Regions from separate parts of the uncultured Alteromonas sp. genome, predicted to be linked through region 2. Evidence: predicted binding sites of a transcription regulator. Region 2 holds the regulator's gene; the other holds the start of a gene.
What was found. The regulator sigma-54, encoded in region 2, starts transcription at its own class of promoters, with help from an activator protein. The targets are predictions, from matches to a motif close to GTTGGCACGNNNNTNGNNT.
Positions count from the first base shown of each region.

Region 1: AAC006_RS19545 (formate/nitrite transporter family protein) is a predicted target of sigma-54. The motif match lies at 7,294-7,312, and genes of this name have one in related genera.

Region 1 covers NZ_CAXBMP010000039.1:19,725-27,824, forward strand. Annotated here, with positions in the region: gene AAC006_RS19520 (DUF423 domain-containing protein) at 1-434, shown strand, start outside; gene rlmM (23S rRNA (cytidine(2498)-2'-O)-methyltransferase RlmM) at 427-1,521, shown strand; gene fusA (elongation factor G) at 1,716-3,800, shown strand; gene cynS (cyanase) at 3,900-4,349, opposite strand; gene AAC006_RS19540 (bifunctional protein-serine/threonine kinase/phosphatase) at 4,390-6,213, opposite strand; gene AAC006_RS19545 (formate/nitrite transporter family protein) at 6,258-7,106, opposite strand; gene AAC006_RS19550 (DUF3488 and transglutaminase-like domain-containing protein) at 7,496-8,100, opposite strand, start outside.
Region 2 covers NZ_CAXBMP010000003.1:184,308-192,407, forward strand. Annotated here, with positions in the region: gene AAC006_RS03885 (hypothetical protein) at 1-225, shown strand, start outside; gene mgtE (magnesium transporter) at 263-1,621, opposite strand; gene AAC006_RS03895 (HPr family phosphocarrier protein) at 1,780-2,052, opposite strand; gene rapZ (RNase adapter RapZ) at 2,052-2,897, opposite strand; gene ptsN (PTS IIA-like nitrogen regulatory protein PtsN) at 2,936-3,379, opposite strand; gene hpf (ribosome hibernation promoting factor) at 3,388-3,675, opposite strand; gene AAC006_RS03915 (RNA polymerase factor sigma-54) at 3,705-5,189, opposite strand; gene lptB (LPS export ABC transporter ATP-binding protein) at 5,265-5,990, opposite strand; gene lptA (lipopolysaccharide transport periplasmic protein LptA) at 5,993-6,556, opposite strand; gene lptC (LPS export ABC transporter periplasmic protein LptC) at 6,525-7,103, opposite strand; gene kdsC (3-deoxy-manno-octulosonate-8-phosphatase KdsC) at 7,100-7,666, opposite strand; gene AAC006_RS03940 (KpsF/GutQ family sugar-phosphate isomerase) at 7,666-8,100, opposite strand, start outside.

The DNA of each region.
Region 1 (8,100 bases), on a different contig from region 2:
AGGCAATAAATAACACAGGGTCTGTTGATCAGAACCTAAGTAATAAGCAAGGCCTAAACAAACTCTGGCTGTGTACTGGCATTCTTTTGGCGGCTACTGCAGTTATGCTAGGCGCTTTTGGCGCGCATGGTTTAAAAGCGATATTAGCACCATCGGCACTGACTACATTTGAAATTGGTGTTCGCTACCAGATGTATCATGGTTTAGCCATTGTGGCGCTGCCCGCTTTGTCGGCATACGGTTCGCCTAAATGGCTTAACGCGGTAGCTGCACTTTTTGTGGTTGGCTGTGCGCTGTTCAGTGGCAGTTTATATTTATTAGCAGTCACCGGTAACGGGTTATTTGGCCCCATTACGCCTTTGGGCGGCCTATGCTTTATTATCGGTTGGATAGCATTGGCTGTAGCTGTATTCAAAGGAAAAACTAATGACTAGCATTTTGGCCTATTGTCGCCCTGGCTATGAAAACGACACAGCCAATGAACTGGCTACTCGGTACGGCGAAAAAGAATACTTTGGCTATCCGGTATCAAAATCGAATACGGGCTTTGTGCATTATAATTTGTACGATAATACGAGCCTAGGTAATGCATTGGCATTGTTCGCGGTAAGCGAGTCTATATTTCCCCGCCAATTAATAGGTGTGTTCGCTACGCTTAATGATATTGAAAAAGAGGATAGAGTAGGGCAAGTACTCGACGCGCTAGAAGACGTGTCGCTCGAAGCGCTTACTGGTGCTCATGGTGTATTCGGTGCCATCGATGTTGAATACCCAGATACGGAAGACGGTAAAACCCTTGCGAAATTTTGTAGGAAGTTTACCGTTCCTCTTCGTCAGGCATTAAGAAAGAAGGGCTGGTTATCACCAAAGGAAAACGAGAATAAGCCTAAACTGCATGTTTTCTTCGAGTCTTTTGAAACTTGCTACATAGGCTATAGTCTTGCTGGATATCGCTCTAATGACCATTTAGGCATTTGCCGATTAAAATTTCCGTCCGATTCACCAAGTCGCTCAACCCTCAAGTTGGAAGATGCCTTGGTGAACATGTTAAGTGCTAACGAGCAACGTGAAGTACTTCGCGCTGGCGGTAGAGCAGTAGACTTGGGTGCATGCCCTGGTGGATGGACTTATCAACTAGTTAAACGTGAAATGTACGTTGAAGCGATTGATAATGGGGCTATTGCTGACAGCTTAATGAGCACAGGGCTTGTTGAACACCATGCTGCAGACGGGTTTACTTACAGACCACAATTTGGTCGTGTAGATTTACTAGTGTGTGATATGATAGAGCAACCCGATCGGGTAGCAAAGCTGATGGGTGACTGGTTGGTAAAACATTGGGCCACTCATGCGGTGTTTAATTTAAAGCTACCCATGAAACGACGATATGAAACCGTAATAGAGGCCATGTCGACGTTAATGACCAGATTGAATGCGTTAGACGATGCATTCACTGTCAAGGTAAGACATCTCTATCATGACAGAGATGAAGTTACAGTAACGATTGTACGCACTTCGTGAAACGAGGTGTGTTTTTGTTATTTTTAAAAAAATATCTAATATTCTTATATTATTGATATTTAAATAAAAAATTAATGGTGGCTCGGTTTTTCACAAACGTTTTCAGAGTTTGTGCTAAATAAAGGTGTATCTCTTGTACAGAAATCCTTTATAATCCGGCCGTTTTTTTACTCTGAATCAATGAAAGTGAACTAATGTCAGACTTATCCCTTTACAGAAACATTGGTATTTTCGCCCACGTAGACGCGGGTAAAACTACCACTACAGAACGTATTTTGAAGCTTACTGGTAAAATCCATAAAACCGGTGAAGTACACGACGGTGAGTCAACTACTGACTTCATGGAACAGGAAGCTGAGCGTGGTATTACTATCCAGTCGGCAGCAGTAAGCTGTTTCTGGAAAGATCACCGCTTCAACGTTATCGATACTCCAGGACACGTTGACTTCACAGTTGAAGTTTACCGTTCACTAAAAGTATTAGACGGCGGTATCGGTGTATTCTGTGGTTCTGGTGGTGTTGAACCGCAATCAGAAACTAACTGGCGTTATGCTAACGAATCAGAAGTTGCACGTATTATATTCGTAAACAAATTAGACCGTATGGGTGCTGATTTTTACCGTGTAACTGAGCAAGTACGTAAAGTACTTGGTGCTGTACCACTAGTTATGACGTTACCAATTGGTATCGAAGATGACTTCGTAGGTGTAGTAGACGTATTGACTAAACAAGCATACGTTTGGGATGACACTGGTCTTCCTGAAAACTACGAAATTAAAGACGTTCCTGCAGACATGGTAGACAAAGTTGATGAATACCATGAAATGCTTATCGAAACTGCTGTAGAGCAAGACGATGACCTAATGGAAGCGTACATGGAAGGTGAAACTCCTTCGGTTGAAGACATCAAGCGTTGTATCCGTAAAGGTACACGTGACCTTGCTTTCTTCCCTACGTTCTGTGGTTCTGCATTCAAAAACAAAGGTGTTCAATTAGTACTTGACGCTGTTGTTGACTACTTACCATCTCCTACAGAAGTTGATCCTCAGCCTCTTATGGATGAAGAAGGTAACGAAAATGGCGAACATGCAATCGTATCTGCTGATGAAACGTTTAAAGCGTTAGCATTTAAGATCATGGATGACCGTTTCGGTGCACTAACATTCGTACGTATTTACTCTGGTAAATTGAACAAGGGTGACACCATCCTTAACGCATTTACGGGTAAAACTGAGCGTGTTGGCCGTATGGTTGAGATGCAAGCTGACGAACGTATTGAGTTATCTAGCGCACAAGCGGGTGACATCATTGCTATCGTAGGCATGAAGAACGTACAAACTGGTCACACACTTTGTGATCCGAAAGATCCAGTAACACTAGAGCCAATGGTTTTCCCAACGCCAGTAATCTCGATTGCTGTTCAGCCTAAAGATAAAGGCGGAAACGAGAAAATGGGTATCGCTATCGGTAAGATGATTGCAGAAGATCCTTCGTTCCAAGTTGAAACTGATGAAGATTCAGGCGAAACCATCCTTAAAGGTATGGGTGAGCTTCACTTAGACATCAAAGTAGACATTCTTAAGCGTACTTACGGTGTAGATCTTATTGTTGGTCAACCTCAAGTTGCTTACCGTGAAACTATCACTCAAGAAATTGAAGATAGCTACACGCATAAGAAGCAATCTGGTGGTTCTGGTCAGTTCGGTAAAATCGACTACCGCATCAAGCCTGGCGAAGCGGGTTCTGGCTTTACGTTCACATCATCTGTTGTTGGTGGTAACGTACCGAAAGAATTCTGGCCTGCAGTTGAGAAAGGCTTTAAGTCAATGATGGGCGAAGGTGTTCTAGCTGGCTTCCCAGTACTAGACGTTGAAGTTGAACTTTTTGACGGTGGCTTCCACGCAGTGGATTCATCAGCAATCGCGTTCGAAATCGCTGCTAAAGGCGCTTTCCGCCAATCTATTCCTAAAGCGGGTGCACAACTTCTTGAGCCAATCATGAAAGTTGACGTATTTACGCCGGAAGATCATGTTGGTGATGTAATCGGTGACCTTAACCGTCGTCGTGGTATGCTAAGCGACCAAGAAGCTGGTTTAACTGGCGTTCGCATTAAAGCAGACGTTCCGTTATCAGAAATGTTCGGTTACATCGGTTCACTACGTACAATGACATCTGGTCGTGGTCAGTTCTCTATGGAGTTCTCACACTACGCAGCTTGTCCACAAAACGTAGCTGACAAAGTAATGGAAGAAGCTAAAGCACGTAAAGCAGCTAAGTAATTAGCTACTAACTAGGTAAGCATTCATGCTTACCTTAGTGTTAAGCATATAAAAGCCCGTCTGGAATACCAGACGGGCTTTTTTGTTGCTAAATGCTAATTAATACATCTTGTAGGGTAAGAACTTTCCAGACATCACCACACTTACGCGGTCACCTTTAGGATCGTTCTCGCGTTGCAAATCCATTGAGAAATCGATAGCGCTCATTATGCCGTCTCCAAATTCTTCATGAATAAGTTCTTTTAAGGTTGTGCCATAAACACTGACTAATTCGTACCAGCGATAGATAAGCGGGTCGGTAGGCACTTCGGTCGGCAACGAACCTTTATAAGGCGCAATTTGTAACCAAGCAATGGCTTCATCACTCAGTTCTAGCATTTCGCCCACGGCTGTCGCTTGTTCTTTAGTCATCGCCATTTGCCCTAAACACGCGGCGGTACTCCATTCTTTTGATTGTCCTACCGCTTGGGCAATTTCACTCCATTTAATGCCTTTAGAAATTTTTGAAGACTGGATCATGTCGGTAACTTGAGTTCGATTGGTAATCATTGCATTTCCTTTTTTGAGTGATACGGGTTATTGATAAAAGTTAGTTGTTGCCATAAAGCAGTATGAAGGTAATTACATTACTAATAACTAACAGCAGGGACAGTCCCTGCCAGAATTTAAGTGGGTGACGTTGTATTAATGGCGCGGTCACGCGGTTAAGAAAAGCGGGGCTAGGGTGTCGAAGGTGATAGGTAAACTCAGATAAGCTAGCAAAACGCTTTTCAGGATTAGGCTGTAATGCTCGTTTCAGCGTGGCATCTATCCAAGCTGGAATAGGCCGTCTATCATCAAGCACCGATTGGTATTTGAGTTTGTGCTGCGCCGCCACGGTCCGGGTTTTGGCTACTTGTGTGCCATAAGGAAAGCGGTCGCTGAGTAAGTAATAGGTGAGTACGGCAAGAGAATAAAGGTCGGATTGATCACAGCCACTATCGCCTAAGAAGTATTCTGGAGCAACATAAGCTGCGGTGCCCATAATATCACTCTCTTGTTCAAATAATGCGTCACTAATGCCAGCAACACGGGCCGAACCTAAATCTATTATTTTGCAGTTGCCTGAAGCTTCAATCATGATATTTTCAGGGCGAATGTCTTGATGCAGTAGCCCTTCTCGGTGCATGGCCATTAAGCCTTGTGCTACCTGCTCAATAATACTTCGCACTTTTTCAACATCTGGCTTAGGGTTATCGGTTAGCCACTGGGTTAAGTTCTGCCCTTCAATATATTCGCTAATGGTATACATACATGAAGGCGGCTGAATACGAGTAGGTACGTTAATTACATGGTTGGATTTAATTCGTCGTGCCAGCCATTCTTCTAATGCAAAGTGTTCAAGGTAGTCGCTGTCTTGTGCCAGTTCAGTAGAGGGTATTTTAATAACGATATGTGCTTTGGTATTTTCATCCCACGCTAGGAAAACATGGCTTCTAGCTGACTGGTATAGCTGTCGCTCAATGCGGTAGCCATCTATTGTCTCGCCCACATTCAACTGTTTAATAATGGGAAGTGACGTTTCATCAACAGCATATTCCGGTGTTAAAAACTTGCCATCGCCCACGCTCTCTACCGTTATAAATTGGCAAGAAACGTTATCATTACTGTTGTTTTCTAACGCAAGATCTACAAGGCGTTGCGCGAGGGGCTTGGCGCTCTTTTTTGCAATAGAAGCTTTTGGAATAGAAGTGTTTTGACTAGAAGTGCTATGAGTAGAAGCGTCATTCTCAGATGCATAAACCGGCGATATAAGTGAGGCAAGCGTAGGGGATGAAACATATTCATAAACGCCATCTGTCATTAGAACAAGGGTATCGCCTGCTTTTAGCGGGACCGCGAGGTAATCAATGTCGACATTCGCATGCACACCCAGTGCATTAGCGAGATAAGACTCATGCTTAGAGTGGTTTACTCGATGAGATTGGGTGAGTACTTGTATCCTATCGTCAGAATACAAACAGACTCTAGCATCACCCACATGGAATATATGTGCCGTATCGCCTTTAACGATAACCGCAGAAAAAGTGCATACATAGCCCTTATCAGGGGTATAGCAAAAAGGGCTTTGCTGGGTTTTGGTATATAAAGTGGCATTAATACTTTGTATAACGTTTTTAGCACTTTGCACCACTCCCCAGGTTTCAGGGGTACAATAGTATTGTTTTATGAAATCTTTAATTGCTAAATCACTGGCGATTTGGCTAACCGTACTGCTACTTATGCCATCGGCAAGTGCAAAGGCGGCGCCTTTTAATGATAAAGCTGGGTTGTTACTAGCTGGAATAAACGCATCGCAAGCGTCCTGATTTATAGGCTTAACGCCGGCGCTACTGCATTCGCTATAGTGAAGTGATAAGGATTGAATCTGCATATTAAAAAAGCCCGATACAGAGGAAACGTACCGGGCTTGCTAACTTATACTGTAGCGGCTTTTGCTGGCGCTTTTTCAGCAACAGCAATTTTACGCTTAGGTGCAGTTTTAACGTGTGTGCTGTAAATCGTTAAACCTGTAAACGCTAAACCACCAACAAGGTTACCTAGCGCTGTTGGAATTTCATTCCACACGAAGTAATCCATGATAGAGAACTCACCACCCATGATAAGACCAAATGGGAATAAGAACATGTTCACAACAGAGTGTTCAAAACCCATGAAAAAGAACAGCATGATAGGCATCCACATGGCCAATACTTTACCGCTCACATGAGTAGAGATCATCGCGCCAACTACGCCAAGTGATACCATCCAGTTACACAACATGCCGCGAATAAAAATAGTAAACCAACCTGCAGTACCATGTTCTGCGTAACCCAATGTTCTTGCTTCTCCAATACTAGCTACTTTAGCAGCAATAGCGCCACCATCTACGTTGTAACCCATGGTGAAAATAAAAGACATCATAAAGGCAACAGTCAGTGCGCCACCAAAGTTACCTAAAAACACTAAGCCCCAGTTACGTAAAATTTGTTTAGGGGTAACACCCGGTCGCTTAGCAAGCCAAGCAAGTGGGGTTAATACAAATACACCCGTTAATAGGTCGAAGCCCATTAAATACAGCATACAAAAACCAACCGGGAACAAAACGGCCCCCAGTAAGAAGATGCCGGTTTGCACCGCAATTGTAATAGCAAATACAGCCGCTAACGCTAATATTGCGCCAGCCATAAATGCGCGGATCAGCGTATCTCGTGTAGACATGTAAATTTTAGATTCACCGGCATCTACCATTTTCGTAGCAAACTCGGCGGGAAGTAAATAAGCCATAATTAATCACCCTGATTTGTAATTTATTTAAAATAACGAGCCACATCACTGCTTTCATCGATAGAACAAACGAACAAAAAAAAACGTCCACACCATTCCCTGTTTCCAAAGAAGGTTGTGGACGTCTTTATCCAATTCGATAGATTGTGTTAGCCAGTTTACAAACCGACTCGTACTGTTAAAAGATTAGCGAAAATAGTGCCAAAAAATCATTTTAATGATAACTCCAATTAAATCATTGGGTTATTATTATTTAGTTACGCTAACAAATGATTAAAGTAATCAGCTTCAAACCACAATGGTGCAAATGAAGTGCTAGGGTGCACCGAATTGGTGGTTAATAAACCAAAATTCCACCCCACACTTTTTATTGTTGACTGACTCTAGCGTTATTTGGCTTTGGTTTGCTTTAAGTCTTTTTTCAACGCAGCAAATGTATCTTTTATTGTTCGTTCTTTTTGCCTTCGGCTATCGCGACTTTCATCTGTGGCACTTTGATATAGTGCATGTTCAAAATCTTGGGTGAGCGAGTTAAATAGCGAGGCCGCCTTTGTTGGCAAAAAAGGTTTCACTTGTTTGAAGTATGCGGTGCTTCCTTTGTTCTCTCGCGCTACCTTAGTAAAATTCGACACCAACTCAACAGCGTTTAAATAAATGTGTTGATGTGCAGGCACGGTCGACTTCTTTCTAAGAGGAAAGAACAGCACAAGCAGAAAAATACTGACTATCCCCAGAAGAATCAAAAAGAAGAACGTCATTTTCTTAGAGGTTAAATCGCCAAGAAGCTTTTTTAATAAATCAGTTTGAGTTTGATTGTCAAAACCCAGAACTAATCTACTCCACTGATAATCAAGTTGGCGAAACCATCCTCTGATAGATAAAAACAGTTCAGCTGAATTTAAATTCTTAAACATACCTTCACTGCGAGTTTCATTAAAATCGGCTAACGCTTGTTCTAATCCAAAGGTAATGCGTGATGGTGCCACCATACTAG
Region 2 (8,100 bases):
ATGATTATTTCTGCTACCGAAGGTAGCCCTCAGCAGGTGGGGGACGTTATCGAGATAGACGACACACTTTTAGGTTTAAAAAACGGCGAGAAAGACTCTCGAATTACAAATTACCAAGGTAAGAAATACGCAATTGGTATTGCCGCGTCTAAAGGGTATAGAGAGTACAAAACAACCGGTGATTATCAAAACGATGTGGTGGCGTTCATCATGATGCCAAGCTAAATAGCATTAGAACAACGCCTACACGATTGTCGCGGCATTACATTAAAAACAGGGTCGCAGTACCTAAAAATGCAAATATACCCACCACATCAGTGATGGTGGTCAGAATTACGCTTCCTGCTAGTGCAGGGTCTATTTTCAAACGCTTCATGATGAGCGGCAAAGTAGCGCCTGCCATTGCTGCGGCTATCATGTTAACCAGCATGGCAAAGGCAATAATAATCCCTAACATGTAGTCTTGTTTCCAAAGCGCTATTACCGAAGCAATTAAGATTGCCCAAATAGCACCGTTTAAGAAGCCAATAGATATCTCTTTGCTTATTAACCAGCGGGAGTTGTTGGCATTAACGTGCCCCAGTGCCATACCACGAATAACCAAGGTAAGGGTTTGGTTTCCGGCAACACCGCCCATGCTTGGTACTATGGTGTTCAATATGGCAAGTACGGCCAATTGGCTTAGCGTTGCTTCAAACAAATCACTTACCATGGCTGCCATTAGCGCGGTAACCAGGTTTACAGCCAACCAAACGGAGCGTCGTTTGGTACTTTGAAGCACAGGGGCGAAAGTATCTTCGTCATCATCTAAACCCGCCATACTCATCATGGAGTGCTCAGCGTCCTCACGAATAATATCTACCACGTCATCAATGGTAATTCGGCCGACTAAGCGGTGTTTCTCATCAACCACGGGGGCCGATAGCCAGTTATAGCGCTCGAATAAGCTCGCCACTTCATCATCTGGCATATGCACAGGAATCGCTTCAGACTCTTCATCCATCACATCAGACACTTTGGCTTCAGTCTCAGCGGTGAGTAATCGCGTTACCGGTACAATACCGACTAAGTTATCAGTACGGTTTACTACATAAAAGGTATCGGTATTTTCAGGTAATTCACCTTTAAGGCGAATATAACGAAGGACCACATCAATGGTGACATCAGGGCGAAGTGTGATGGTGTCGGTATTCATAATGAAACCGGCAGTTTCTTCGCCGTAAGACAATGCCTGTTCAGCACGCACCCTGTCTTGTGCATCCATAGAGTCTAGAATGTCCTGTAATACAGGCTCAGGCAGACTACTAAGGGTAACCGCTAAGTCATCGGTATCCATCTCTTCTAACGCGTCTACCACGTTTGCAGGCAGCATTTTGGTGATGATACCGTTACGTACATCGTCAGAGAGTTCTTCTAAAATATCACCATGGAAATCACCATCGATAAGCTCCCACAACTCGTCACGAGTACGACTGGGGCTAGATTCTAGAATGTGTGCAACATCAGATGGGGGTAATTCAAGCAGAAGCTTACGTACAGAAACAAATTGGCCATTATTCAACGCGCCATTTAGTGCCCTTAGTTGGCTTTGTACGTATTTTGAGACCAGCGCTTCTGCCACTGCTTTCGCCTAAAAAATGGAATTTCAATAATGGTAGGATATCGCACTTGCCATGACGCTGTCATGACAAAAGCGCAGTAGGTACAGACAATTACGAGCCGTATGGTGAAATTATAGACGGCTTTTAGCAGAATTTCTCAGTCGTATTGGAAGCTGCATTATTCGTCTTCGTTGAAACGGCCTTCAATTAACGTTTCAATGGCGTTTAATGCCGCTTCGGCATCATTACCTTCAACCACAACGTTTACCTGTTCACATTGGTGGCTTTCCAGCATCATTAAGCCCAGCACACTGTTAGCATCGGCTTTCTTATCGCCCTTCACCAACACTATTTTTGCGTCAAATTGATTGGCTAATTGAACCAACTGTGTGGCAGCGCGGGCGTGTAAGCCCAATTTATTGACTATGGTAAGTGTTTTTTCGATTGTCATTACTGATTTAACTCGCGGTGGCGAATTTGTACATCGGGATGCATTTCGCCAAAGGTTTTCGCTAACGATTGAGCAATAAATACTGAGCGGTGCTGACCGCCGGTACAACCAATCGCAATGGTGACATAACTACGGTTATTGCGTTCTAAGTGTGGCAGCCATGTAGTGATTAGGTTCTGAATTTGCCAAATAAATTTGGTTACAACAGGCTGGGAACCTAAAAATACTTCTACGGGGGCATCTAAGCCAGTTAAGTGTTTTAAATCGGGTTCCCAATGCGGGTTGGGGAGAAAGCGGGCGTCAAATACATAGTCGGCGTCTTTGGGGATACCGTGCTTAAAGCCAAACGATTCAAACACCAATACTAGGCGAGAGCTTTTCTTGCCTAGAATTCGCTCGCGAATAAGCTCTGCGAGTTGATGAATAGTGAGTTTATCCGTATCAATATACAAATCGGCGCGCTCAACAATAGGCGCAAGTAAGTCTGATTCGGCTTTTATCGATTCAGATAAAGATTTGTTGAGCTTAGCTAGCGGATGTAATCGGCGGGTTTCGCTGAAACGCTTCACCAGTACATCGTCACTCGCGTCGATGTACACAATGGTCATAGACCACGATGAGGGTAGGTAATCTAAGATCTCTACCAAGTCCGCTGGATTTTTGGGTAGGTTTCTTACATCGATACTTACCGCAACTTGGTCATATTCATCAACCACGGTATGGGTCAGAGTAGGGAGAAGGTTAACCGGAATATTATCTACGCAATAGTAACCTAAATCTTCAAGGGCACGTAGCGCAACTGATTTTCCTGAACCGGATCGACCACTGATAATAATCAGTTTCACCTGCATTTCTCCCTTTTAAAATATGGTGCAGTGCTTTTTTAGCTTAAAGCCGTAATGATGTCATCACTGGTGGAGGCCCGCCTAATGGCTTTCACCGTTTCTTTATCACTTAGCTTACCCGCCACGGTAGCGAGTGTTTGTAAGTGACCTTCTGTTTTCTCTTCTGGCACTAATAGGGCAAAGAATATATCTACGGGCTGATCGTCAAGCGCATCAAAATCGATGGCAGGGTTGCTGGTTACAATAATGGCGATAACGTGTTCTAAGCCCGGTAATCGACCGTGGGGCAGAGCAATACCATTGCCAATACCCGTACTCCCCATTCGTTCACGGGTTAGTAGACTATTTAATACACTAGCCTGATCGATGTCGGGATTATTTTTAGCAGCAATGTCGCTAATAATCTCTAGAATACGTTTTTTACTGTTACATTGAACCGCACACTCGGTGCGGTCCAAACTTACTATGGCTTGAATTTCCATACTAATATTTAGTGCTTTTTCAGCTTTTCCTTATGCTTGATAACTTGCCTGTCGAGTTTGTCGATCATGCTGTCTATCGCCGCATACATGTCTGTATTATGAGATGAAGCAAACACTTCTGCGCCGCTAAGGTGCATGGTGGCTTCGGCTTTTTGATTGAGTTTTTCGACGTTCAGGATGACATGCACATTAGATATGTGATCAAAGTGACGCTCTAGTTTGCTGAACTTAGTATCGACATAGCTACGCAAAGAATCAGTAATTTCGACATGATGACCGGTAAGGTTGATTTGCATATTTCGTCTTCCTTAAATTATCAAGGCCTTTAAATAAGGCTTTTGCGTTGGTTTGACGGCGGAATCGATAACGATTCCCGGTATTTTGCTATTGTTCGCCGGGCTACTTTAATGCCTTTTTCGGCCAACAATTGAGCAATCTTGCTATCGCTTAATGGCTTGCTGGGCGTTTCCGCTGCCACAAGCTTTTTAATTAGTGCGCGAATAGCGGTAGATGAACACTCACCACCAGATTCCGTTGCTACATGGCTAGAGAAGAAATATTTCAACTCGAAAATGCCACGAGGGGTATGCATATACTTTTGCGTGGTGACTCGTGAAATGGTGGATTCATGCATATCTACCATTTCTGCGACATCATTTAGCACCATTGGTTTCATCATTTCTGGGCCGTGCTCGAAAAAGCCCATTTGTTGCTGCACAATACAGTTTGCTACTTTCATCAAGGTGTCGTTTCTTGACTCAAGGCTTTTTATAAACCACTTGGCTTCTTGCATATGCGAGCGAATAAATTGCGAATCGCTGCTATTTTTAGAGCGTCGGCTCATGGCAGCGTATTGTTGATTTACGCTTAATTTAGGCAGGCTATCGGGGTTAAGTTCCACCACCCAACGGCCATTCTTTTTGTTTACCGAAACATCAGGAATAACGTATTCGGGTTCTTTGGTAATTAATGCACTGCCAGGACGAGGATTCAACGTTTGCAATAAGCGCATGGCTTCACGAAGTTGATCTTCTTTCAAACGACTCTTGCGCATTAACGTACGGTAATCTTTGCTGCTCAGCAGGTCTGAGTACTCATTAATAAGCTGTCTGGCTTCGGTAAGCCATGGCGTATCGTCTGAGAACTGGCGAAGCTGCACGAGCAAACATTCTTGCGGTGTACGTGAACCTGAACCAATAGGGTCGAACATTTGAATACGTTTTAGTACACATTCAACTTCGTCCATTTCTACCAACTCTTCAACATCGTCAGAGTTTACCGATTCTAAAATCTGTTCAATGGGTACGTTAAGGTAACCAGATTCATCAATTGAGTCGATAATGGCGGTAGCAATGGCGCGGTCTGTATCTGAAAACGGGGTTAAGCGCATCTGCCAAAGCAAATGGTCTTGAATATTGTCGGTGGTTTCACCCTGAAACAATTGGTCGTCATCATTATTCGATGGGCCAGGAGCGGGGGCAGAAGAGGCCGAGTAATACTCATCCCATGTGCTGTCGATTGGCAACTCGTCGGGAAGATCGTTCTTTTCAAGCGCGTCACCAGCTTCTAATGAATCGCTAGAAGCAGTAGGAGCAGCTTCTACAGAAGGGTCGTCGCCGTCCATGTTGTTTTTCTCAACAGGGTGGTCATCACCGCCTTCTTCAACTTCTAAAAGAGGGTTTGAGTCAAGTGCTTCCTGAATCTCTTGTTGCAGGTCGAGCGTAGACAACTGCAGCAGCTTGATTGCCTGCTGCAACTGCGGTGTCATGGTAAGTTGTTGACTGAACTTTAGCTGTAAAGATGGTTTCATCTACGTCTTATTTTTAAACTCTTGTTGTGAATATACCCGTGCTTAAAACTGAAAATGACAATTCGGTTACAGTAACTATAGCCTGAATTGTTCTCCTAGGTATACATCCCTTACTTTCTGATTACTTAAAACTTGTTCTGCCGTCCCTTGCGCGATGAGTTCGCCTTGGCTCACAATATACGCTTTCTCACACACATCCAGTGTTTCTCTTACGTTGTGATCGGTGATGAGGATTCCAATTCCTCTGTCACGAAGATGTTGAATGATCTTCTTTATATCATTAACCGATATAGGATCAACACCAGCAAATGGCTCATCAAGCAAAATAAATTGCGGATCGGCTGCTAATGCTCGTGCGATTTCTACTCGGCGGCGTTCACCACCGGATAAACTCATACCCGTACTATTACGTATATGGTTGATATTAAATTCATCAAGTAGCGCATCGGCTTCTTGTTCTTGTTCTGATGAACTTAACCCTTTACGGGTTTGCAAGATAGCCATGATGTTCTCAAACACCGTCAATTTTCTAAAAATAGAGGCTTCTTGCGGCAAATACCCAATACCGCGGCGAGCACGTTCGTGCATGGGCTCGTGGGTTAATTCGCTGTCATCAATACTGATTTTGCCCTTATCTAGAGGAACTAAGCCAACAATCATGTAGAAGGTAGTCGTTTTACCGGCACCATTCGGGCCGAGTAATCCAACGATTTGCCCCGTCGATACTGATAAGCTTACATCGCGAACCACTTGACGTGCTTTATACGCCTTTGCAAGGCTCTGTGCGCTCAACGTTGCCATGATTAATTGTCGTCCGCCTTATCGTCTTCGTTATTCGATGACGCTTTACGTATTGCCTCAGGGGTAAATACGGTAGTGACTCTGCCACCTTCGCCGTCTTCGCCGCCTGTTGCAAGTAATTGTTCAGTGACCATGTCGAAGGTAATCTTGTCGCCTTGTACTTTACTGGTGTCTTGCTGTAGCTCAGCATTTCCTTGTAAAGAAATAGTTCGATTTACTACTTCATAGCGAATTTCATTGGCCTTCGCTGTGACAGGAGCACCGTCTTCAAGTTTTTGCGAATAGCTGGCTGGTTTGCCGCGAGCCACGAATATCTCTCGTCCATCACCTTCGCTGGCAATCACTTCAACTTCATCGGCATTTATCACCAAAGAACCTTGAGTAATCCGCACATCATCTTTAAACAATGAGGTTTTGTTTTTACCGTCAACGAATTGCGATTTCGAGTCAACTTTAATCGGTTTGTTAAAGTCGCTTTCAGCCGCTATAGCCACAGTAGCGAATAGGCTAACAGCGAGGCTGGTCGCTAATGCTTTAGTGGCTAGGCGAATAAATGGTTTGTACATGGTCTATTAACTCGTATTCCTGGGTACGCAAATTAGCGTTAAACCCATTGCTGTTAATCACATATTGTAAGCCACGTATTTCCACGGGCTGATCAGATGTCATTTGCTTAGTGTACAGGTTTATCTCTATAAACGCTGTGCGTATTGTTCTTACAAAGTCATCGACACTTTGGTTTTCAATAACGACATTATTTTCTAGCTGTATCAATTCGTTATTATACAAAGTGCCTTCTGTCGCGGTAACTTCCCACGGTGACTGTGCATCGTCGGTATACAATGTATATCTGGGCTTTTGGAATAAAACAAAGCCCAATTGGTCGTAATGTTCCATCGACGCTGCAAATACTTTGTGATTTAGCTGTCCTTCTTGATTATATAAGGTGGTCGTTAGGTTTTTGGCTTTATATGCAGGCTTTAATGCGTCCGGCCCTTGATCAGATTGCTGAGCAGGATCTTCGTCCATCCAAATAGGAATATACAGGGCGGATGCCAATATAAATAACACCGAAATACTTAAGCCTAATCGGTCAAAACCTAATACCTTCATACGCTAGCACCTTGAATTCCGTGTAGCTTGTCGTTTGCTTGAAGCAAGGTGTCACATATTTCGCGAACGGCCCCGAAGCCGCTGGGCAACGTGGTGATCCAATTCGCTTGCTGTGCAACCACAGGGTGGGCGTCTTTTACCGCAATTCTTACATTAGCGTGAGGATACATGCCCGTATCAGGCATATCGTCACCAACTACCGCCACATGTTCGGGCTTAAGTGATAAGCGAGCCATCAGTTCAGCAAGGGCGTCAGATTTATTTTCTTCACCCTGCACAATGTGTGCGACATTCAGCGCTTTCATTCTATTTTCCACAATGGCAGAGCGCCTGCCCGTAATGACCGCCACTGCCACACCTGAATTCACAAGCGCTTTAACACCATAGCCATCGCGGGTATGAAATGCTTTTAACTCTTCGCCAGCATTACCAAGGTAAATACGGCCATCTGAAAACACACCGTCCACATCACAGACTAATAATCGAACTTGTGTTAACGAGGAATACAACGCCGTTGGCATAGCGGTATAAAGTGTATTTACGGTTGTTTGGGTGTCGCGCATTATAAAACTCCCGCTTTAAGTAGCATGTGCATATTGAATGCGCCTACAGGCTTGCGGGCTTCATCCGTTACCATAAGCGCACTTATCTTATGAGTTTCCATTACATTTAGCGCTTCTACGGCGAGTTGTTCAGGCGTTGTTGTTTTACCGCCTTTAGTCATCACCTGCGTAACCGTGGCAGTATGCAAGTCTATGCGGGCATCTAAAATACGACGTAAATCACCATCGGTGAAAATTCCAATTAAAACGCCATCGCTATCGATAACACCGGTCATACCCAGCCCCTTTTTGGATATCTCCAATAGTGCTTCGGCAACCAAGGCGTTTTCGTCTACCAAGGGTAATTCGCTACCAGTTAGCATGATGTCACTCACTTTCAGCAGTAATTTTCTGCCTAAGCTGCCACCCGGGTGAGAAAGCGCAAAGTCGTCAGA